3 regions of the Paenibacillus sp. FSL L8-0340 genome follow, and region 3 is predicted to be linked to each of the others. Evidence: predicted binding sites of a transcription regulator. Region 3 holds the regulator's gene; each other region holds the start of a gene.

Region 1 (8,009 bases), 2.5 Mb from region 3:
CTTTTAAGTTGGAAAATATTCCGGATTGAAGCTTATCCTTTTTTAATATGTTGCAAGAATAGGAGACCCCTTGCGCTTATAACACACACATTTGTGGTGAATGAATGAAGTGAAACCTTTTAGAGCTTTCAGGAGTCTAAGAGATAAAGCGGAAAGCTCGGGCGTGGTTGCTTGGCGTTCAGGTTATGGATGCAGTGGCAATAGAGGGGAGAGGATGTAACGGTGGGACTGTTTGATGATGATTTTTATTCAACCAAGGTACCTCGGCGCGAAGGCAGAGGGCAGGAACCCTCTAAGGTCTTAACGAGCCGGAATTGGTCTGCCCGCAAATCACGGCGGAGCCTGGCAACTTGGCAGGTGTCTGTCATTAGCTCAGTGATCAGTGCGGTGGTTGCAGTGCTTCTGTTCAGTCTGGCTACAGGCCAGTTGACACAGGAGAAGGCGGAGCAGCCGAAAGTGATTGAGAAGGTGACTGCAAGCAGCGGTGACCCGTATGAACGGATTGTTCAGGCTGCGGCTCTTGTCCGGCCGGCCGTTGTGAGCATAATTAATCATAAAGAAGATAATAAGGAACTTAACATTCTCGATGAGTCGGCACTTGGCTCGGGAGTGATCTATAAGAAGGACGATAACAAGGCCTTTATTATTACCAATAATCATGTGATTGAGGGCTTCGGCAAGCTGGAAGTGGTTACGGTGGATGGTGAGACACGCAAGGCAACACTTGTGGGTACGGATAAAGTAAGTGATATCGCAGTGCTCTCCATTGATGCCAAAGGCATTACCACAGTCGCCCAGATTGGTGATTCCTCCAAGCTGCGGTTTGGGGAGACGGTCATTGCTATCGGCAATCCGCTGGGACTCGGCGATAGCCTGACCTCGGGGATTGTCAGCTACACAGAACGGACCATTCCCGTATCATTGAACCAGGACGGTGTCTATGACTGGGAGCAGGAAGTCATTCAGACAGATGCTGCAATTAACGAGGGCAACAGCGGAGGCGCGCTGGTCGATCTGGACGGCAAGGTGATTGGTATTAATACAATGAAGATTTCCGATACAGGCGTGGAGGGACTTGGTTTTGCCATCCCGGCCAATCATGTTATGGAAACGGCGGGTGAGCTTGAGGCAAACGGGAAGATTTCCCGCTCTTATCTGGGAGTGTATTCCGTGGATTTGAATAACCCTTATGTGCCGCTCGCGGAAGACCAGCGCAAGGAGCTTAATCTGCCAACCACCGTTAAAGACGGAGTAGTTGTGCTGGATGTAGTAGGGCCGGCCAAGGATGCAGGACTGCAGTTCAATGATGTGATTACCAAGTTTGACAATGAACCGATCACATCGACCCTTTCGCTGCGCAAGTATCTGTATGATCACACCAAAATCGGAGATGATCTGAAGATTACTTATTACCGTAACGGAGAGGTAAAACAGGTGACGGTGAAACTTCTTGAAAAACAAAAGGAATAAAAGCGGCATCAGCCGTATATAATAATGTGGCAGTCAAGATCAGCGAGACGGCCCAGCCGTCCTTATTATAAAATTAAGGACGGCATCCGTTTCGAAGTCAAATCATCTGGGTATATTACTTAATATGGATGCAAATCCCCCTTTTTATAAAGACTGGTAGCCCTTACATTGGGAACAACACCTTATAAGGGGAAATACGGATATATTCGGATGTTGGCTTGCCTTTGTAACTCCGGTGTGGTAACATGAGATTAATCATACATTTGATACCTAATTCTCGTATTGAAAAGGGCTGTCAATGGTAATACAACCTTTTTCAATGTGTGAATTTTTTCTTTGTTTGAAGATAAAAAGAACATATTAATTTAAATTTGTGGAGGTAACACACATGCAAACAGGTACAGTTAAATGGTTCAACGCAGAAAAAGGATTCGGTTTCATCGAAGTTGAAGGCGGAAGCGACGTATTCGTTCACTTCAGCGCAATCACTGGCGACGGCTTCAAAACTTTGGACGAAGGCCAACGCGTTGAATTCAACGTTGTTCAAGGCAACCGCGGACCACAAGCCGAAAACGTTGTAAAACTGTAATAATAGAAGCACCGTCCCCGCTTTTGCAAGTTGGGACGGTCTTTTTTTATAAGATCAACTGCTATATCATCATGAAACCACAACATGATCTTGAAGTAGAGCAACTGCAAATGAAGGATTGTAAGCATCTTAGAAAGAGTATAATTGGATGCTTTTTTACTTGTTTCTCAACTTGTAACATAAAGGAAGGGAGGAACGGCAATGAACTACCGGAAGAAGCCTTTAGAGGAAGTACCGGAAGAAAATACCGCAATTTGGGCCTGTACCAATGATGGATGCAACGGATGGATGAGGGATAATTTCGCATTTGAACATGCGCCTTCTTGCCGTCTCTGTCATGCCCCAATGGTTCGCAGCATGAAGATGCTGCCGCAATTGCTTAATTCTAATGGCGATCTCAAATCGCTGAAGAAGGGTATTTCGATTACCTAACCAATGCCTTTATGAGTCAAGCTTTCTATAGAACGACGAACAAATCCAAGACGGTAAAACCGTCTTATTTTTTTTGCTTTCTGAACGTAATATTGTGATATTTGTCACAAATTTATTGTTTTTTAGGCTGAATCCGGGTGTATAATGTGATAATTATCACACTTTAAGCCTTAAATTTTTGACAGAATAGACATAACGAATGGGGAGAAGAAAGGGGAAGAAACATGGATACAGTTATGCTGTCGCGTATACAATTTGCGTCGACGACGATCTTTCATTACTTCTTTGTACCGGTATCTATTGGACTTGCACTCTTGATTGCGATCATGGAGACGATGTATGTCCGAAAAGGCAACGATGAGTACAAAAGAATGGCGCAGTTTTGGGGAAAGCTATTTCTCATTAACTTCGCAGTAGGGGTAGTAACAGGGATATTGCAGGAATTCCAGTTCGGAATGAACTGGTCCGATTATTCCCGCTTTGTCGGGGATGTATTTGGGGCTCCACTTGCCATTGAAGCGCTGCTGGCGTTTTTCCTGGAGTCTACATTTATCGGCCTATGGATTTTCGGCTGGGACAAAGTCTCCAAGAAGATTCATTTACTGTCCATCTGGATGGTAGCGCTGGGAACGATGTTATCGGCATTCTGGATTCTCGCAGCCAATTCCTTTATGCAGCACCCTGTTGGTTTTGCGATGAATAATGGCCGGGCCGAAATGAATGATTTCCTGGCTTTGATGACAAACGGACAATTGCTGGTGGAATTCCCGCATACGGTGCTCGCGGCTTACGCTACAGGGGCATTTCTGGTTACGGGCATCAGTGCCTATAAAATGCTCAAGAAGCAGGATGTGCCTTTCTTTAGAAAATCGTTCGAAATTGCGGCGATTGTCGGCATTGTCTCCTCCATGGGGGTAGCCGTTGCAGGTCATGCCCAAGCGCAGTATCTGGTAGAGACGCAGCCGATGAAGATGGCAGCTACGGAAGCCCTTTGGGAGGACAGTGGTGACCCTGCGGCTTGGACAGCCAGTGCTTTTATCGATCCTGACAATAAATCAAACTCTGGGGAAATCAAGATTCCTTATATGCTGAGTTTCCTGTCCTACAGTAAGTTCTCCGGTGAAGTTAAAGGGATGAATACGCTGCAGGCTGAATACGAACAAAAATACGGCCCGGGGGATTATATCCCGCCTGTGCGTACGACGTTCTGGAGCTTCCGGATCATGGTGGTTGCAGGCACGCTGATGATTGTGCTCGGCATGTATGCGATGTATCTGATGTGGCGCAAAAAGATGGAACGTCCGAACACCTGGTTTATGCGGTTCATGTTCTGGGGGCTGCTGCTTCCGCCAATTGCTAATACTGCAGGCTGGATCATGACAGAGATCGGACGTCAGCCTTGGACGGTATTCGGATTAATGACGACAGAAGACAGTGTGTCTCCTAATATATCGGCTGGACAGGTGCTGTTCTCGGTGATCTCCTTTACGGCGATCTACGCTATTCTGGGAGCGGTGCTGATCGGATTGTTCATCAAAGTTATTAAAAAAGGCCCTTATGCCATGGATAACGATCACGATCACGGTCAGTCGCATGATCCATATAATAAGGAGGGATCGCATGCTTTCTCTTAATGAATTGTGGTTTGTGCTGATTGCGGTATTATTTATCGGATTTTTCTTCCTGGAAGGCTTCGACTTTGGCGTAGGAATGGAAACACAGTTCCTGGCCAAGAATGATACGGAACGCCGGGTGCTGATCAACTCGATCGGGCCGTTCTGGGATGCGAATGAGGTATGGCTGCTGACGGGCGCTGGCGCGATGTTCGCTGCTTTCCCCAACTGGTACGCAACGCTGTTCAGCGGATTCTATATTCCGTTCGTCTTTGCCCTGCTGGCGCTGATTGCCCGCGGTGTCGCCTTTGAATTCAGAGGCAAGCGTGATTCACTGGCCTGGAAAAGAACCTGGGACGCCTGCATCTTCTTCGGCAGCTTCCTTCCGCCGTTCCTGCTGGCAGTAGTGTTCGCGAGCTTCATTAAAGGACTTCCGATTGACGGTGACATGCAGATGTATGCCGGATTCTTCGACATCGTGAATGTGTATACCGTAGTCGCAGGGATTACTGTAGTGCTGCTTTGCCTGGTGCATGGCCTGATGTTCACTACGCTCCGTACGGTTGGTGATCTGCAGGTTCGTGCGCGCAAGCTGGCGCAGAAGCTATTGTTCCCGCTGGCTGCGCTGCTGGTTGCTTTTGTAATTATGACTTACTATATGACAGATGTATTTGAACAACGTGGTGCAATGCTGCTGGTATTAGTGATTCTAGGCATTGCCGCCTTCGTTCTGTCCGGCTATTTCATGACCAAGAAGAAAGACAGCTGGGCGTTCGGGATGACCGGAGCGGTTATGGCTTTGTCGGTGATGTCGATATTTGTGGGCCTGTTCCCACGGGTTATGATCAGCTCTATTGATGAGGCGTTTAACCTGACGATCACCAATGCGGCTTCGGGCCATTATTCACTGAAGGTGATGTCGATTGTAGCGCTGACGCTGCTGCCGTTCGTGCTCGGTTATCAGATCTGGAGTTATTTCATCTTCCATAAACGGGTTCACGAGAAGGAGCATCTTGAATACTAATGGATAAAAATTTGCTTGGGTACAAAGGAGTTAAGCCGGTCTTTCTGATCGTAGGCTTCCTTACCCTGGTGCAAAGCCTGTCCATTCTTCTGCTGGCCAAGTCACTGGCAGAAGTAGTCTCTGCGCTATTTGCGGGAGAACCGCTGAAGGAACAAGGGGCGACAATGCTCTTGTTCCTTCTTGCGTTTCTTGCACGCCATGCCTGCGCCATGCTGATGAGCCGTGTCTCTTACCGCTTCGCGGAGAACACCGGCAGCAGTATGCGGAGACAAATGATGGACAAGCTGTTCCAGCTGGGACCGAGGCTGGCGGGCGACCGGGGAACGGGAAATTTGGTTACGCTTGTGCTTGAAGGAGTAACGAAGTTCCGCACCTATATAGAGCTTATTATTCCGCGGATGGTAGGGATGGCAGTAACACCTGCCTTGCTTCTGGTATACATCTATACTCTGGATACGTCGAGCGGTGTTATTCTTACCCTGACGATGCCGATTATTATCGTCTTTATGATTCTGATCGGAATGACCGCCCGCAAGCAAATGGACCGCCAGCTGAAGTCCTACCGGACGCTGTCCAATCATTTTGTTGATTCGCTGCGCGGGCTGGAGACACTGAAGTTTCTCGGGCGCAGCCGCAGTCATAGTGACAGTATTGCCGAGGTCAGTGACCGCTACCGTTCGGCTACAATGCGTACGCTGCGTGTAGCATTTTTGTCTTCCTTCGCGATGGACTTCTTCACGATGTTATCTGTGGCCTCAGTAGCTGTAAGCCTTGGCCTGCGGCTGGTCAATGAGCAGATGACCCTGGTTACCGGGTTAACCATTCTAATCCTGGCGCCGGAATATTTCCTGCCAGTCCGGCTGGTCGGTGCGGATTTCCATGCTACGCTGGATGGCAAGGAAGCCGGTGAAGCAATGAAGGACATTATCGACCGGGATACGGTAACAGCGGAGGTATTGAAGCCTGAGGGAATGGAAGCTATTACAGCCGCGCCGTCTCCTGCCGCTGTATTTTCTTGGCGGCAGGATAGTGTGCTGAAGCTGGAGCAGGTTGGCATTAAATATGAAGCAGACGGGATCGCCTCACTGGAGGGCGTTAACCTGGAGTTCAAGGGTTCTGCGAAGATTGGAATTATCGGAGAGAGCGGCGCGGGTAAATCCACACTGGTCGATATCCTGGGCGGCTTTCTGCATCCTACCTCAGGGAGCATAAGCATTAACGGGAACCTTGTCAGTGCGCTTACCGATGAGGAGTGGCGCAAGCAGACCTCATATATTCCGCAGCGGCCGTATATTTTCAGCGGTACGCTGGCGGATAATGTGCGTTTCTATTACCCGGAAGCTTCGAAGGAAGCTGTGGCTTCGGTGATTGCCGCCGCTGGATTATCCAAGCTGGTGGAGTCGCTGCCAAGCGGACTGGATGAAATGATCGGCGGCGGCGGCCGTTCGCTCAGCGGCGGTCAGGAACAGCGCGTCGCGCTGGCCCGCGCACTGCTGAGCAGCCGCCCGGTCATGCTGCTCGACGAGCCGACCGCCCATCTCGACATAGAGACGGAATACGAGCTGAAGCAAACAATGCTGCCGCTATTTGCAGGGAAACTTGTGTTTCTCGCCACCCACCGCCTGCACTGGATGATCGATATGGATCTGATTGTCGTGATGCAGCAGGGACAGGTGGCCGAGGTTGGTACCCATCCGGAGCTAGTTGCCCGGCGAGGTGCTTATTATGAGCTTATTCAAAGTCAATTGGAGGGAATCCATTGAAACGTGAAGGATGGTTTGCTCCCTATGTCTCCCCTTATTTCTGGCGGTTTCTGCTGATTATCGTGCTGGGTGCGTTGACGATTTTCTCAGCATCGTCCCTGATGTACACCTCGGGATTTCTGATCTCAAAGGCGTCCATACCGCCAGAAAATATACTGATGATCTATGTGCCAATTGTCGGCGTGCGCACGTTCGGGACGAGCCGGGCGGTCATCCACTATGCGGAACGCCTGGTCTCGCATGATACGATCCTGCGGATTCTCTCGAAGATGCGGATCCGGCTGTACAATATCCTGGAGCCGCAGGCGCTGTTTCTATCTTCGCGGTTCCGTACCGGGGATATTCTCGGAATGCTGGCCGACGATATTGAATATTTGCAGAATGTGTATCTGCGCACTGTATTCCCGAGCATTATTGCTCTCCTGATCTATGCGGCGGCGGTGATTTCCATCGGTACGTTTGATCTGGCTTTCGCTCTGCTGATGGGACTCTATATGCTGGTGCTGGTAGTTGTGCTGCCGCTGATTTCCCTGCTGCTGACACAAAAACGCCAGCGGCAGGTGAAGCAGGAGCGCAACCGCCTCTACCAGAAGCTGACCGATGCTGTGCTGGGGATGGGCGACTGGGTGATCAGCGGACGGCAGGGCCAATTCGTTGAAACCTACGAGGCCGATGAGCGGGCTGTCGCCCACACCGACGGAGCGCTGCGTCGCTGGGCGCGCCTGCGCATGTTCATCGGGCAGGCGGTTGTTGGCATCGGCGTGCTGTCGATGCTGTACTGGGCCGCCGGTCAATTCGCGGACGGGGCCATTGCCGGAACGCTGATTGCAGCGTTCGTACTGGTGGTCTTTCCGGTAGCAGATGCTTTCCTGCCGGTCTCGGAAGCGGTCGAGAAGATCCCGCAATACCGCAATTCGCTGGAGCGCCTGGCCGGTGTGGAAGCCGCGGAAGGAAGTGTGGCGGGGGCAGCGCCGGATTCGGGTAAGGCTGACACTGCCCGCCATGTGGATGCTGCGGTCAAGGCGATCAAGGAAACTGGGCAGGCGCCTATCCGGCTGGAGAATGCCGGTTACCGTTATGCTGCAGGGGATGACTGGTCAATCCGCAATCTGACGCTC
Region 2 (8,009 bases), 2.9 Mb from region 3:
GCTGATGGAATTCTTGACATTATACATGGCCGCGAGCCAGTCGAGGATGTGGGCAGCAATGCCGGTACCCATTTTTTCATTGATCTGGCTTGTTTAGCAGTGGCAATTATGCTGGGAGTGTCGGTTGTCAACCTGTTTAAACGCAAGAAAAGCTTTCGATTTACCCCGTTGCGGACCAGCGTATTCGTATTTTGCCTGCTTTTGTTTAATGTAGTGCTGCCGATTACGGTTTTATACGGTCCTAGTCATATTTTTGCCCCATGGAGAGTGGTGGTCTCCTTTCTGCCTGGGGTTGGACATCTCGTCTTTGTCCTGAGTATCCTATCTCTCGGGATCGGTGCTGCCAAGCTGATTGTATGGGTTCATAATCTGCGTCTGCACAGAATGAAGGGAAGCGGGAAAACGATCGCCAGCTAGAATTGAATAGAGGAACCGGGGCCGACCGCCCCAGCAGGAAGATTCAGTTACTATAATTGCATTTTGCTTCTGTAGAGGCGGGGCCGCTTACAGAGGTTGGTATTCTACATCGTGGAGTGCCCTGCCTTTATTTGCGAGTCGTTCCTGAAGACCGGCTATGATGACCCGGATGTAATTCTGATTTAAGGTCCATACCGAAGCAGCCGAATACTTGAAAAGCGGCAACCTGGCCGAGAAGGTGATGTACATGTTCAAGCGGTCACCAACCAGGATACCGAGAGCTTAACCTCAACCAGACCGTCGAGTTAGAGTAGAGCAGTCGGTTTCGGAAGCAGGCTCTACACCAGGGAGATTAACAGGATTTATCTGTTGGTCTCTTTTGCTGTGGAGACCGGCATAATTAAATGTCACGCTTAAGGCTGCTCAAGTGTTATATCTATAGTAACAGCACAAATAGAAGAAAGGAGACCAACGTGGATTCTATAGAAGAGAAGATTAAGAGGATACAGGCCGGTGAGGCCCGCCTGTTCTCAGATGTGATCAGGCTGTACCAGCAGCGGATATACCTCTACTGCTTCCGGCTGCTGAACAGCAAGGAAGAGGCGGAGGATGCGGTGCAGGATGTCCTGATTAAGGCCTATCAGAATATCGGGCAATACAAGCCGCAGGCGGATTTCGTATCATGGCTCTACAAGATCGCTTACCACCATTGTCTGAATCAGTTGCGGCGGCAGAAATTTCAGCTTCAACTGCGCAAGCTGCTCCGGCAGGAGGTTGCGGTGAACAGCGCCGAACAAATGGTCGAGAACCGCCTGTTCAGCGAGCCGGTCTCGGCCGCCCTGGGGAAGCTTGATGTGGAAGACCGGAACTTGTTGATTCTGCGAATATATGAAGATAAATCGTTTGCGGAAATCGGCGAAATTCTGGGCGTCAGTACGGCTACCGCACGCAAAAGATATGAACGGACCAGAGGCAAACTTAAAAAAGCGATTGAGAGAAAGGAGAAACAATTATGGGCAAGAGTGAATTGACTTCGGAGGAGCAGTTTCTGAAGGATGGAGACCGTTCGGCCAATTTGATCCCCGTTGATGTTCATGGACCGGTAATGAAAGCGCTCGGGCTTGGCGGGACCTTACCTGCTGCAGAAGAGCAGACAGCGCTGCAGACACTTCCGCCAAACGAAGGGGCTTCTAACGTGATGCGCAGGCTGGAGACAGAAGCTGCGGCTGGGCGGGGCCGGAGGAGATTCCTGCGGATTCCGGTGCAGGGCTGGGTGGCGGCACTCCTTGTATTGGTCTTGCTGGGCGGCGGCTATACCCAGTATTCCGGTGAAGTCCGGCAGGGGGCTGGAGCTCAGTATAAGGTGCTGCCGTATAAGCCGCTTCCGGCGACGACATCAGGTGGTATGATAGAGAAGGCGATAGAACCCTTGATTCCCTTACCTCCCGAGGTACAGCCGAGTACAGAGGATGAAATCTACAAAGAGAATAAACTCTACAACATGAAATATTCAAAGGGCTACAATGACATTGAGACGCTGCTGCTTCCTGGAGAGTATGCCACCTATGTTATCACACGTGAAGACCGGAAAGAAGAATCTCATCTTGGCTTGTACTGCCCGCCGATCATAGTCAAGGACTATTCCACTTATAAGACCAGTGTCGAGAAGCACAACGCTCCGATAGTGAAGCAGCCGGGGTATATGCCGGAAGGGTATGCCTTGGACGAGGCGGCCATCAGGCCTTCTTTCATAAAAGTTCCAGATGAGGAGCAGCTTGAAGGCGGAAGCGTGAGAGACCTGGGAGACAACTTCCGGCTGACCTGGAGAGTGGAGAAGGCGGAGAACATTGCCTATCGTTCTTCTTCACTGGTGTACAAGAAGGGGAAGGTTCAGGTGAGAATCGGTGCCTCGCGTGTTGATGACAAAGACAAACCGGCATATCCGCTGTCGTGGACCAAAACGACAAAGGTGGAGAATATTGAGATTGGCGGCAAGCAGCTGATTTATCTCGAAAACTCCAGCAACAAGGAGATCGATATGGGGTATACGTATAACCTGGTCTGGTCTGACCCCGAAGCGCAGATCGTCTATAATGTGTCGGTTCGCCAGGAGAAATCTGAGTTGACCAAGGATGAGGTCATCCGCATTGCTGCCAGTATGATGCATTAAACGAACGCAGATATTACGCTCAGGGCTGTTTCGCTATCTATGATAGCGGGACAGCCCTCGAGCGTTTTTTGCATGTGCGAAGGACTGCATATTCCATCTTCCGTAAGCGTTCCGCTGCCCCAGCAGCAAAATCCGGTTACTTTAGTTACTAAATGTTTTTTTTAATTACGTAAGCTTCCAAGAACAGCATCTTTGCCGCTATGATTATTGTGAAAATATGCACAAGGGGGCAAAGATTACACATGAAAAAGAAAACAGCAGCTGCTCTTCTTCTCATTCTCTCCGTCATGCTTGTTATCGCTGGATGCGGTAACGGAAACAGCAACAACAATACCAGCAGCAAAGCAAATGAGAACAAGAGCAAGAACAGCGCGACAAACGCGCCAAAAGAAACTGAAGCCGTTTCGGGGGCATCCGAAGCAAGCTATACACCGTTCGATCAATTAAAAGATAAATATGATATTATCATTGTCGGTGCAGGCGGGGCTGGAATGTCTGCTGCACTTGAGGCAAAAGAAAAGGGCATGAATCCGGTTATTTTGGAAAAAATGCCGGTTGCCGGCGGGAATACAACAAAGTCATCTTCCGGAATGAACGCTTCGCAAACGAAATTCCAAAAAGAGCAGGGCATTGAAGACAGCAATGATTTATTTTATGAAGAGACATTAAAAGGCGGTCATGATACCAACGATAAAGAAATGCTCCGTTTCTTCGTTGACAATTCAGCAAGCGCTATTGATTGGTTGGATTCCATCGGAATTCGCTTGAACAACATCACGATTACTGGCGGGATGAAGGAAAAACGTACACACCGTCCTGAAGATGGTTCAGCGGTTGGACAATACCTTGTCAAAGGTTTGGTGAAAAACGTACAAGAAAAAGGCATCCCGCTTTTTGTGAACGCGGATGTCAAGGAGATAACTGAAAAAGACGGCAAGGCAAACGGCGTTAAAGTCCTCTTTAACCAAAAGGATGAAAAAACAATTACAGCAGCTGCTGTAATTGTGACGACCGGCGGTTTCGGCGCAAATATGGATATGATTTCTAAAGTGAGACCTGACTTGGAAGGATATGTGACTACAAACCAGATCGGCAGCACCGGTGACGGCATCCAGATGATTGAGAAGCTCGGCGGCACGACAGTCGATATGGATCAAATTCAGGTTCACCCGACGGTGCAGCAGGAGAAATCCTATCTCATTGGGGAAGCTGTCCGCGGTGAAGGCGCTTTGCTTGTCTCAAGTGAAGGCAAACGGTTCACCAATGAACTGGACACCCGGGACAAAGTCACGGCTGCAATCAATACACTTCCTGAGAAATCAGCTTTCCTTGTATTTGATTCCGGCGTAAAGACCCGTGTTAAAGCGATTGAACAGTACGAAAAGATGGGCTTTGTGATCCAAGGAGATTCTATCGAGGCATTGGCCAAAGAAATGAATGTCCCGGCAGATCAGCTGCAAAAGACACTGGATACCTGGAACAGCTCGGTGAAGAATAAAAAGGATGCTGAATTTGGCAGAACTACAGGAATGGACAATGACTTGTCCGGTTCGCCATACTATGCAATTAAAATCGGCCCCGGGATTCATTACACGATGGGCGGCGTAAAAATTAACACGAACACAGAAGTGCTGAATAAAGACGGCAAACCTATTACAGGACTATTTGCGGCTGGGGAAGTTGTGGGCGGACTGCACGGACAAAACCGGATTGGCGGCAACTCTGTAGCGGAAATCATTATTTTCGGCCGTCAAGCAGGTATTAAATCTGCTGAATTTGTAAAAGCACAATAAGTAATCAATACCTCTTCTACTAGGCAAAACAAAAGCTTGGGCTCAACAGAGTCCAAGCTTTTTGCTGCTTTTATGCCTGTACGGCGGGAGAAGGAGACGGCTTCGTTGTCCGGGTCAGCGAGAACAGCTCAAGTTCCTGCCGGTAATTGCCGGCAAGGGTGTCGGCCATAAGCTCGGCAGCGATCATGCTGTAGACCGTGCCGTTTCCGCCATAGCCTTCAATGAAATAGCAATGCGGAAATTCTGGATGAGGGCCTATATAGGGCAGTCCGTCCCGGGTAGAGCCGAAGACGCCTCCCCATGAATATTCTGTTTCAATCCCCCGGATTTCCGGGAAAAGGGCTTCCAGCTCTTCAAGCAGCCGCTGGCCCTGGGAGAGCACGCGGATATCCCGGCGCTCCGGATCGGTCAACGGCTCATCTTTGCCTCCCGCAATAATGCGGTTATCCGGCGTAGTACGGAAATAGAGGTACGGGCGGGCAGTTTCCCAGATCAGGCTCCGCTCATACCACTTAGGCAAATGTTTAAGCGGTTTTGTCATAATGGCGTAGGTATTAATGAGCTTAGCGCCACGGTCTTTTTTCATCTCCTGGGTTTCGTAGCCCAAGGCAAAAATCACCTTCTTGGCGAAGATCCGTCCGTTCCCGGTAATGCAGGTTACACCCTCGGTGCTGTATTCATAATGCCTTGCCCGGGTATGCTCATAGACGCGGACTCCGTTGTCACGGGCCTTGTCAATCAGGCTGTGAACAGTACGGAAAGGATTAGTCTCCGCATCGCCCTTGGAATACAGCGCGGCTGGTTTGGAGAAGGCGTAATGTGAGCTGACCTTGTCCTGCTCCCAGAATTCCGAATCAAAGCCGTGCGATACCAGATTCTCATGCTCCAGCTCCAGAGCTGGTACATCCTCCGGTGTGCTTGCATACAGCAGGCTGCTGCGGGGAATAATGTGCGGATCAATGTTCAACTTGTCAGACAGCTCCAGAATTCTCTGTGTAGCCTGCTGGCATAGCTTATAGAACAGCACACCGTTTGCTTCCCCAAACGTATTCATGCACGCAGTCAGCGATTTGTCATTGGCTATCTGCAGCAGGCCGGTATTGGCATGGGAGCTTCCGCCTCCAATTGCTCTTTTATCAATGAGAACTATATCTGCTCCGCTTAAAGATAAGCGGTAGGAGGACATGGCTCCGCCCATGCCTCCGCCAACAATCAGGCAATCGCATGTAATATCCCCTTCAAGCGCAGGATATGATGGAGGATTTGGAAAAGAGCTGCCCCAAGGCAGCTGCCCGCTGTTTAGTTTCATTTGTTGATCTCTCCTTTATGAGATACCGATAGGGTAGTTTCGCCGGCTTTACCCGCTCTTATGCACGGGTTTAACCGGCATTCATCCGGGAGCACGCATAACATCCATGCACACATAATGTGCCTGGGTACGCGGCATAATAACGACTGCTTGAACCATTTAGAAGGAGGGAAATACACACTATGCAATCGAACCAAATGCAGGCGCTTAGCGGTAAAGAAGTGGAATACATCGCTGACTCCATCTCTAATGAGGATCTGTTGATCAAGCAGCTGGCTGCAACCGCCGGAACGACTCAGAACGCCACGGTGCACCAAATCTGCGTTCAACAAATCCAAAGCCATACTGGTCATATGAATACACTTGTACAGCTGTTGGAGCAGCATCAGCAATACGCACCGACACAGCCGCAATAAAGCGGCCGGGTGTTGGTATGGAAAGCAATTTCAACACTAAACTATTGAGGGGGTAATATTGTGTACGCACAAAACGGATCGGCATTTATGTCAGATGAGGATTTACTCAACACAGTGCTTGCAGATTTGAAACGGACGGTACGCGAATATACGACCGCTGCTACGGAGTCGAATTGTCCGACGGTACGCCGGGCGTTCAACGACCTGACCTTGGATACTTTACGCCTGCAGGGGGAACTGTACACTAAGATGTCCCAAATGAACATGTACACTACGCCAGGCAAGGCACTGCGCCAAGATATTGACAAGCAGATTCAGACCGCTCACCAGACCCAGCAGAAATGCCAGCAGTTCGTGCAGCAAAAAACAGGTGCAGCCGGAACAAACGTACATTATGGAAATGTTCCCCAGCACCAGCCGAACGTACAGAGCTCCTACTATATGTAACCTTCCTGCCGGGGGGTGAAGCAACGAAGGGCCAGACCTGTTCGTGCGTAAAAACCTCTGCAGCTAAAGCCGTCCGCTATCCGCCGGATTTCCTCCGGAGGGGTGGACGGTTTTTTCTGTTGGCGGCCTTTATTTCGAGTACTGCCCCGTCTTTCCCGCGGGTTATTTTGTTTGCAGAACTGTCATTTTCGTGTCATATTAGTATTAAACTCTTTTCGCAGGACGAAGCGTGATCTTTACGCAGTTGCCGGTGCGAACTATCCGGAGGGAAGGCATGAAGGAAATGAATGAATTGAAGCGGAAAGTGCTGGAACTGCTCAAGGAGGACGCCCGAAGCTCTACGGCGCTGATGGCGACGTTGCTCGGAGCGGAAGAAGATGATGTTAAGACGGTTATTGAGCAAATGGAGAAAGATCATGTCATTGTAAAATATGCTACTGTCGTGAATTGGGATAAAGTGGATGACGAACGGGTGACCGCACTGATCGAGGTGCAGATCACGCCTGAACGGGGCCGCGGATTTGAAGGCATTGCCGAACGGATCTATCTGTACCCGCAGGTCAAATCGGTCTATTTGATGTCCGGCGCCTACGATCTATTAGTGGAAGTGGAAGGACGCAACCTGCGCGAAGTCGCCAATTTTGTCTCCGAGAAGCTGTCTCCGATTGATTCGGTGCTCTCTACTAAAACCAACTTTACACTCAAAAAATACAAACAGGACGGTATCATCTTTGAAGAGCATGAAGAGGACAAGCGTCTGATGATATCTCCGTAAAGGAAGTAATGATATGATCACCAATGAATCCAAACCAACCGGAGATACAGGTAAATCAATGAATTCATATTTGGCACCGCTGGTTCAGCAAATCCAGCCCTCAGGCATCCGCAAGTTTTTTGACATGGCGGCAGGCAGCAAGGATATCATTTCCCTCGGGGTCGGGGAGCCGGACTTCAAGACCCCATGGCATGTCCGCGAAGCCTGTGTCTATTCGCTTGAGAGAGGTTTTACCGGATATACCTCCAATGCAGGGATGCCGGAGCTGCGCGAAGGCATTGCCAATTATCTTCAATCTCGTTTCGCTGTTGAGTATAATCCCGCTAATCAGATTATCGCCACGGTAGGCGGAAGTGAAGCCATTGATTTGGCACTCCGCGCATTGATCGCACCGGGAGATGAAATTCTTATTCCTGAACCCTGCTATATTTCGTATTCGCCGATCACTGCAATTGGAGGCGGCATTCCGGTCGGGATCGAAACCTTTGGAGAAAATAACTTCAAACTTACGGCAGAGGCGCTTGAAGCCAAAATTACACCGCGCTCGAAAATATTGATCCTCTGTTACCCGAGCAATCCGACGGGGGCGATCATGAGCCGGGAAGACTGGGAACCGATTGCCAAAGTCGTCGAGAAACATGATCTCATTGTGATTTCAGATGAAATTTATGCCGAATTGACC
Region 3 (8,009 bases):
AGTTTGTAATATCTTGCACCCATGGAATTCTTCTCCATAGCCCCCCCCTGAATTCTCTGCGTTATGTAATTCTTGATTCTGGCAGCCAGCTCATGCTGAACCCAGGCGTTTTTTGCGGTTTCTCTGGAACAGGACAACGTAATATCGCGCCTTATTTTATGTACTCCTGCCTCAAGCATTTCTGAGTTCACCTGAACAAAATCATAATCTTCTTTGAAAGCCGGTGGGTCTACGGGGTTCCGGCGGTTTAACTCTTTAGCAGCAACCGGATCAAATTGGGATACCTTGAAAAAAGATAGGATATAAATTTCACAAAATGTCAGAGTAAAAAAATGCCTATCGCTCCTACAGTTCCAAAATTCCCCTCTGCTGCTTTTGCCTCGGTTGCGCTTTAGTTCAACTTATTAGCAATATTATGCAAAAAAGCGGACAAGCACTGGTCCGCTTTGTCCGCTTTGTCCGCTTTTCATTTGTTATTGCAAGCCTGCCTCTACTTGCTCGGCAAAGTATATCCATCCCCGATTGCTGTACCATCCGCAAAACGAAAGAACTTGTAATAATAACGTCCCTCCTGCTTGTAAAAAAGCTGCCAGGCGTACTCTCCATTATATACTCCCGGAAGCAGCCGTTTAATATCGACGCCGGGTAGCTGGGAGGCTATAATGGAGCGGATTTGCTTCTCCGAGGTTCCTTTGGCCAGCTCTTCCGCATAAACTCCGTTATCACCGCCGGCCGGCTTACCGTCTACGGTGAAACGTACCCACACCATCAGATCCGTACCGGCTTTATTTTTCCCTGTCAGCACCCAGTACACTGAATTTTCGTCCCATACCGATTTTTGCGCCTTGGATATCTCAGTAAGTCCCGCCCGGGTCTTGGCAACTTCTTTGGCCGCGCTGCGTTCATTCCATTGGTCCTTCATGATATAGGCATAAAATTGGCTTAGACCGAACAAAATGAGCAGAAACAGAGCGATCCCCAGCAGAAGCCATTTTTTCCTTTTCCTCAAAATGCAGCTTCCTTTCCTTAATATATGAAACGTCATAATGTCAACTACGGCGGCAGTCGAATTAACGCTTCAGCAGCCCTTCAAAAGTTTCTTGCGCCTTCCGGCGGATTTCTTCCTCGTCCAGTGTTAGGCACTGACCATGCTTCACAATCTGCTTGCCGTTCACCCAGACATGCTCGACATCCTTGGCGCTGGCCGAATACACGGCGTGGGAGAGCAAGTCGCTATGCGGCAGTAAATGGGGCTGGTCGATATCAATCGCAATAAAATCAGCCTTCATCCCTGCTGCAAGGCGGCCCACCTGGTTCAGGAAGATTGATTCCGCCCCGTACTGCGTGGCCATCAGCAGCGCTTCCGGTGCGGGAACTGCGGTAGGATCCCCGCTGACGCCCTTATGGATCAGTGCTGCAAGCCGCATTTCCTCGAACATATCGAGATTATTGTTGCTTGCCGCCCCGTCCGTACCCAGCGAAACTTTGACTCCGGCTCTCAGCAGCTCAGGCACCCGCGCAACCCCGCTGGCCAGCTTCAGGTTGCTGCCCGGGTTATGGGACACCCCCACCTTGTGGCGGGCGAGGATTTCGATCTCCTCATCGTTCAGATGGACACCATGGGCGATTAAGGACGGGCGGGTGAACATTCCCAGCTTCTCCAGGTGCGCTACAGGACGCAGGCCGTAATCAGCGGCATTCTGCTCCACTTCACGCAGCGTTTCCGACATATGCGTATGCATCGGCAGGTCCAGATCATGTGCTGCCTGCACAAACCGCATGAAAAAGTCCGGAGGACAAGTATACGGGGCATGCGGTGAAATCATGGTTGTAATTTTGCCGTCAGCCTTGCCGTGCCAGTTGCGGGCGAACGCAACAGCTTCCGCAAGCTTCTGGTTCTGCACCTCTTCAGGACATAGACCAATAACACCGCGCATCAGCACCGCACGGATGCCGGAATGTTCGACCACCTCGGCCACCCGGTCCATATGATCATACATATCCAAAAAGGTGGTTGTGCCGCCTTTCAGCATCTCCAGAACGGATAAGGAAGTGCCCCAGTAGACATCATCTCCCGTAAACTTCTCCTCCATCGGCCACATTTTCTCCTGCAGCCAGGCTTGAAGGACCATATCATCCCCGTAGCCGCGCAGCAGCGACATCGCAGCATGGCCATGGGTATTGACCAGACCCGGCATGAACAGCAGGCGGCTGCCGTCGAGCGTCACTGTGCCTTGTTCAAAAACGGGTTTCTCTTCCCCTATGTATGTGATCAAATCATTTTCTATAGTCATATAACCGCTCAGGACCGGCTTCTCGCTTCCGGGAACCAGAAAACGTCCGTTTGCAATTATCATCTTATTGCTGCTCATCTGTAATTCCTTCCTTTCCATCATGTAAATAATACGCCAGACTTTGCAGATCAGTCGTAAAGTCGGCAGCATGAATCCGGATGGTTGCAGGTGTCTTCAGAATGACCGGTGCAAAATTCAGGATCGCCTCGATGCCCGATTCTACCAGAATATCAGCCACATTCTGTGCCTCGCTGTCCGGTACAGTGATGATCCCGATCCGGATTCCCTGATCACGGATGGTCTGACTCAGCTCCTCCATTGGCTGAACCGTAAGAGAGTTGATCTTTTGTCCAATCTTGGGAGCGTAAGAATCAAATACAGCGGTGATTTTCATAGTATCCTTCAGATAAGCATTGTAATTGGACAAGGCATGACCGAGGTTACCGGCACCTACCAGGGCCACATTGATTTGTTGATCCAGCTTCAGAATATGACGGATCTTTTCGATGAGATAAGACACGTCATATCCAATGCCTTTTCTGCCGAAATCACCAAAATAGGCCAGATCCTTACGAATCTGCGCCGGATTAAGGTCCAGCTTCTGCCCGAGTTCCTGAGAAGAAACGGTTGAGATTTCACGCTTTTGGAGATCGTTCAGGAAACGCAGGTACACTGGGAGTCTGCGAACGACGGCCTCCGATATTTTATCCGATTTCATGTTTTCTCCTCCTAATTTAGAATTGCACTGACGCGATATCGTATGATAACCACGTGCAGTGCCCGCTCCACGAACGGGACACAGCCTATGGCACAAAGAGATAAAAAAAATTTATATACAATGACAGATTAGGAAACGCCGCCCTCGTCAAGCCATTCCGCAATCCGCGGAACCATCTGATCGGTAAGCATGTGCTCCATCTTCGGACCAGGGAGTGAATACAGGAAGTACTTCCCGTAATAAGCTTCGATGACCCTGGTATCATATACAATAACAATTCCCCGGTCTTGCGCTGTACGAACCAATCGTCCAAAACCCTGCTTGAACCGGATAACTGCTTGTGGAACAGACATTTTCATAAAAGGATTCTTCTTCTGGGCCTGCAGAAGCTCTGCCTTTGCCTCAGCAAGCGGATGATTCGGCGGCTGAAACGGCAGCCTTACAATCGCAAGACAGGTCAGCGCCTCGCCAGGGATGTCGACTCCTTCCCAGAAACTGCTTGTTCCAAGCAATACCGATGCAGAGCTGTCCTGAAAACGCCGGATCAGCTTGCTGCGGCTGCCTCCCTCCACACCCTGGCCCAAAACCGTAATGTCCTGGGAAGCCAAGGCCTCTTTCAGCGGATCATAAACCTGGCGCAGCATTTTGTAGGAGGTGAACAGCACCAGCATCCGCCCCTTGGTCGCCGCCGCCGCTTCAGCCAGCGAATGCACCAGCTTGTCTACAAAACGCGCATCGCCTACGCTGCCCTTAACACTGGGGAAATCGCGCGGGATGACAAGCAGCGCCTGTTCACGGTACTTGAACGGTGAAGGCAGCAGCGCTGTCATGAGACGCCCTTGCTCTGAGGCTTCAGAAAGACCAAGGTTGTCAATCATGAACTGAAAGGACTTGTCGACCGATAACGTGGCCGAGGTCAGCACTATGCTCTTCTTCTTGTCGAAGAACAGATCCTTGAGCTGGCTGCTTACATCGACAGGCACGGCGTAGAGCTGAAGCGACTTGCCCCGGTAGTTGCCGCTCCCTTCCATCCAGTACACGATATTATCGTCACTGAGACCCATAAAGAAGCGGATTTGTTCCCGGATGGATGCCAAATCCTTGAATAAGCCTCCGATATCAGTCACCAGGCTGTCCGAAGACGATTGACTCTCCGTATCGCGCATCTCGCTGAGCATTTTGTCACCCCTGCGGATGATGTCGCTCAGGGCTAAGTGCAGCGTATTCTCCAGCGCCGCCAGCTCTTCCCAATCTTTGGGCTTGCTGCCGGGAAGCAGGCGTGTGACCAGCTGGCCGGCTTCACCTGCCGCTGCATCGCTGCGTTCGGGCAATAGGCCGAACAGCTTGTCGCTCAGTGTATCCCAAGTTTCCTTCACGGTAAGCAGGTCGGGATAGATTTTATCAATTACGCCGCTCCACTCCGAAGCCTGCTCACTGCCCGAGGACTGCAGAGTCTGACGCAGTGCCGGCAGCTGGCCGCTGCGGCTGTCTTTATACAGCCTTGTAAGCGTGTGAGCTACCGTGAAATACTTCATTTGCATGCCCAGATGCTTGCCCGCCACATCCTCCAAATGATGGGCCTCGTCAATGACAAGATGCTCATAAGCCGGAAGCAGCTGGTGCCCGGCTTTGACGTCTGCGAACAGCTTGGAGTGATTGGTAATGACCACATCGGCAATCCCTGCTTCATGTTTGGCCCGGTGGTAGTAGCATTTGCGGAACCACGGACAGGAACGGCCCAGACAGGAATCGGTATCACTGGCTACCGTCTCCCAGAAATCCCCGCCGCGACCGCTCAAATTCAGCTCCTCATCGTCACCCGATTCCGTCTGGGTCAGCCATACGATCATTTGCGCTGCCGTAAGCGCTTCTTCCCGGGGACTTACGAAGTCTTTTTTATTTATTTTATGTTCAAACTTGCGCAGACACAAATAGTGCCCTCTCCCCTTGAATATCGCAGCCTTAAACGGGAAAGGCACAACACTGGTCAGAAGCGGGATATCGCGTTCGCGCAGCTGATCCTGAAGGTTAATGGTATGGGTGCTGACCATAACCTTCTGCCCGGTACGTACGCTCTGATAAATGGCCGGCAGCAGATAACCGAGCGATTTGCCGGTTCCGGTGCCTGCCTCGATCAGCAGATGTTTGTCCTCCTGAAGGGCCGTATTCACTTCGCCAATCATGATCTCCTGGGCTTCCCGGCTTTCATATTGCGGAAGCGTATCCTTAAGCCGTTTGGTCACCTCGGCCATATAATCCCCAAAGGATACATTCTCCACAGGATTGCCAACACCTTCTTCTCTTGGAGGCGCCAGCTCAGTCCAGTCGCCTACAGCCAGTGCAAGCTGACGGTAAAAATTCAGCTCTCCTTCCGGCTGGAAGGTCTCCATCTCGTGCTCCCGCAGCAGGCCGTCAAAATACCAGGCCAAGTCACTGTCTTCATCGGCAAACAGCTCGTTAAGACGCTGAATGGTCAGCAGAGGCAAACTATACAGCTCTTCGAGACATTTAAGCAACACAATCGCTGTAGCTTCTGCGTCACTGTCCGCCTGGTGCGGACGGTCATGAGTGATGCCAAAATGGTTACTTACCGCACCCAGCTGATAGGTCGTTAGTGACGGAAAGCATATTTTAAGGAAATCGATCGTATCCAGAATCCGTCCCTGAAACGGCAAATAGCCGCAGCGGTCTAAAGCATTCTGCAAAAAATGGAAATCAAAAGCAACATTATGTCCAACAAGCACTACATCGTCAAGCAGCGGGACGAGCTCCATCATCATCTCATCCAGCTCTGGCGCATCCTTCACATCTTCATCGGTGATACCGGTCAAGCCCGTAATAAAAGGAGGAATCGGTGTTCCGGGCTTGACGTAAGAACCATACACCCGGGAGATGGACCGGTCTTCTTCTATAATGGCAAGGCCAACCTGGATGATCTCACCCACAGATTGGGTTCCCGTAGTTTCAAAATCAAGCACGGCAAATTTCATTATAAGTTCTATTCCCTTTCACTTGAGACTCTTTATCAGCATAACAGAAGTTACGAAAAAAGGCGATGCACACCGCTTGTTGAAGTGGATGCATCGCTTAAATGAGTGGGCTATGATTACAAAAGCGAAACAAGCTGTTTTCCGAATTGCAGCTTCCCTCCCCGCCTGCGGCAAACCTCCAGATTGACATTCGGTTCCGGGAGTGACGGGTCATGAAGCAAAGAAAGGCTGAACAGCTCCTTTGCCTCATTGAAGCGTTCCTGAGAAGCCCTGATGCACCCCAGCGCATTGTAGATCATCGCCTTCAGCTTGCTTTCGCGAATCAGCGCAAGCATATGATCCAGATGCCCCCATGCGGTCTCCCCGTCGCCCTCCTGCAGATAGGCCATGGCCAAATACAGGCGTGCCGCCAGACTGTCGGGGTGCTGCGCAATAACTTCCTTAAATTGATCAATACACTTCCGGTACATCAACAGCTTGTAGTAGCCCTGCCCTCTGACAAAAGAATCCATGAAAAGCTCAGGTGCTTCCTGCTGTGGCATCTCTTCGTCCGGCTGTGGCGGAAATTCCGCATGTTCCCGGAACTGACTCAACTTCTCGGCAAAGGCGAGCCACTCGTCCATAACCTCATCGCTAAGCCGGTGAAGCATGTTGTACTTGCATAAAAGGTCATCCCGGCGGGCACCCTCCGAAGTAGGGTAATCCGTGGCGATCTCCTGAAGCATCTTATTCATCTCAGCAAATAATTGTTGAAACATGGGACATCCCCCCTTACTGAAAATGAAATCAGCCTAAGCTTGCCTGCCTTCATTTTTCGCAAGTGGGGGGCTCTTCATCCCTGCCATTGATTACATGGCTTAGGTCTGGTGATTAAGCAATAGTAGCATGAATCTCATGATCGGCCAGCTTCACCGGCTTGTTCTCGCCATCCACAAAAACTACAGTTGGTTTATGCCCTGCCAATTCTTCGGCGGAAAGCATCGCGTAGGAGATGATGATGACAGTATCCCCAGGCTGAACAAGCCGGGCCGCTGCTCCGTTCAAACAAATGACACCGCTGCCGCGTGGTCCCGGAATGACATAGGTTTCCAGCCGGGAGCCGTTATTGTTGTCGACAATCTGTACCTTTTCGTTCTCAAGCAAATCAGCTGCTTCCATCAGGTTCTCGTCGATGGTGATACTGCCCACATAATTCAAATTGGCTTCGGTAACCGTTGCCCGGTGTATTTTGGATTTCATCATATGTCTAAACAAGGGTCGCAACCTCCTTGGGATTAAATACATTATTGTCAATCAGACGGGTTCTGCCAAACTTCACGGCAAGTGCAATAATGATTTCGCCGTCAGCATCACTCAGCAATGAAGCACCATCCAGCGTTTCCAGGCCCGGGAAGGTCAATATTTCCGCATAATCAATGACGGCAAGCGGAGAAGCAGAAATGACCGACACCAGCAGTTTCCGGGCATCGTCAACCGTCCGGACCTTGCCTTCTTCCATGGATTGGCGAACCTCACGCAGCGAACGGGACAATACCAGAGCCTGGCTGCGTTCCTCTGCACTTAAATACACATTGCGTGAGCTAAGCGCGAGTCCGTCGCCTTCACGGATGATCGGGCAGGCCACGATTTCAACATTCATATTCAGGTCAGCTACCATCCGGCGCAAAACCGCCACTTGCTGGGCATCCTTGAGTCCGAAAAAGGCGTAATCGGGTTGTACCATATTGAACAGCTTGCTTACGACTGTGGTGACTCCATCAAAATGCCCGGGGCGGGATGCCCCGCACAGCTGTGTGGTCAGCGAAGAGACCGATACCTGGGTGCGGATCGGCTGAGGGTACATCTCTTCCACACTGGGAATAAATACGATGTCGGCTCCTTCACGCTCTGCAAGCTCCAAATCACGCTGCTCGTCACGCGGATAAGAGGAAAAGTCCTCATTTGGCCCAAATTGCAGCGGATTAACAAAAATGCTCATCACTACCGTACTGCTCGTTTCCCCTGCGC

Evidence for each region. Region 3 encodes Rex, which represses fermentation and respiration genes when NADH is low (regulators of the CRP and FNR family bind a similar motif). Its sites were predicted from a motif close to TTGTGAAATATTTCACAA; they were not measured.
Region 1: NST07_RS34020 (cytochrome ubiquinol oxidase subunit I) is a predicted target of Rex. The motif match lies at 2,584-2,601, and genes of this name have one in related genera.
Region 2: NST07_RS08970 (flavocytochrome c) is a predicted target of Rex. The motif match lies at 2,795-2,812, and genes of this name have one in related genera.

The regions. Positions count from the first base shown of each region.
Region 1 is NZ_CP151967.1:7,412,630-7,420,638, reverse strand. It holds gene NST07_RS34035 (trypsin-like peptidase domain-containing protein) at 223-1,470, shown strand; gene NST07_RS34030 (cold-shock protein) at 1,859-2,059, shown strand; gene NST07_RS34025 (cold-shock protein) at 2,261-2,491, shown strand; gene NST07_RS34020 (cytochrome ubiquinol oxidase subunit I) at 2,716-4,125, shown strand; gene cydB (cytochrome d ubiquinol oxidase subunit II) at 4,112-5,128, shown strand; gene cydD (thiol reductant ABC exporter subunit CydD) at 5,128-6,891, shown strand; gene cydC (thiol reductant ABC exporter subunit CydC) at 6,888-8,009, shown strand, end outside.
Region 2 is NZ_CP151967.1:1,996,258-2,004,266, forward strand. It holds gene NST07_RS08955 (serine hydrolase domain-containing protein) at 1-417, shown strand, start outside; gene NST07_RS08960 (RNA polymerase sigma factor) at 891-1,448, shown strand; gene NST07_RS08965 (DUF4367 domain-containing protein) at 1,430-2,587, shown strand; gene NST07_RS08970 (flavocytochrome c) at 2,830-4,380, shown strand; gene NST07_RS08975 (FAD-dependent oxidoreductase) at 4,451-5,689, opposite strand; gene NST07_RS08980 (hypothetical protein) at 5,872-6,105, shown strand; gene NST07_RS08985 (spore coat protein) at 6,166-6,552, shown strand; gene NST07_RS08990 (Lrp/AsnC family transcriptional regulator) at 6,827-7,327, shown strand; gene NST07_RS08995 (aminotransferase class I/II-fold pyridoxal phosphate-dependent enzyme) at 7,341-8,009, shown strand, end outside.
Region 3 is NZ_CP151967.1:4,907,494-4,915,502, forward strand. It holds gene NST07_RS22360 (DUF5590 domain-containing protein) at 491-1,009, opposite strand; gene NST07_RS22365 (amidohydrolase) at 1,071-2,372, opposite strand; gene NST07_RS22370 (redox-sensing transcriptional repressor Rex) at 2,359-3,051, opposite strand; gene dinG (ATP-dependent DNA helicase DinG) at 3,141-6,002, opposite strand; gene NST07_RS22380 (hypothetical protein) at 6,119-6,760, opposite strand; gene panD (aspartate 1-decarboxylase) at 6,873-7,256, opposite strand; gene panC (pantoate--beta-alanine ligase) at 7,249-8,009, opposite strand, start outside.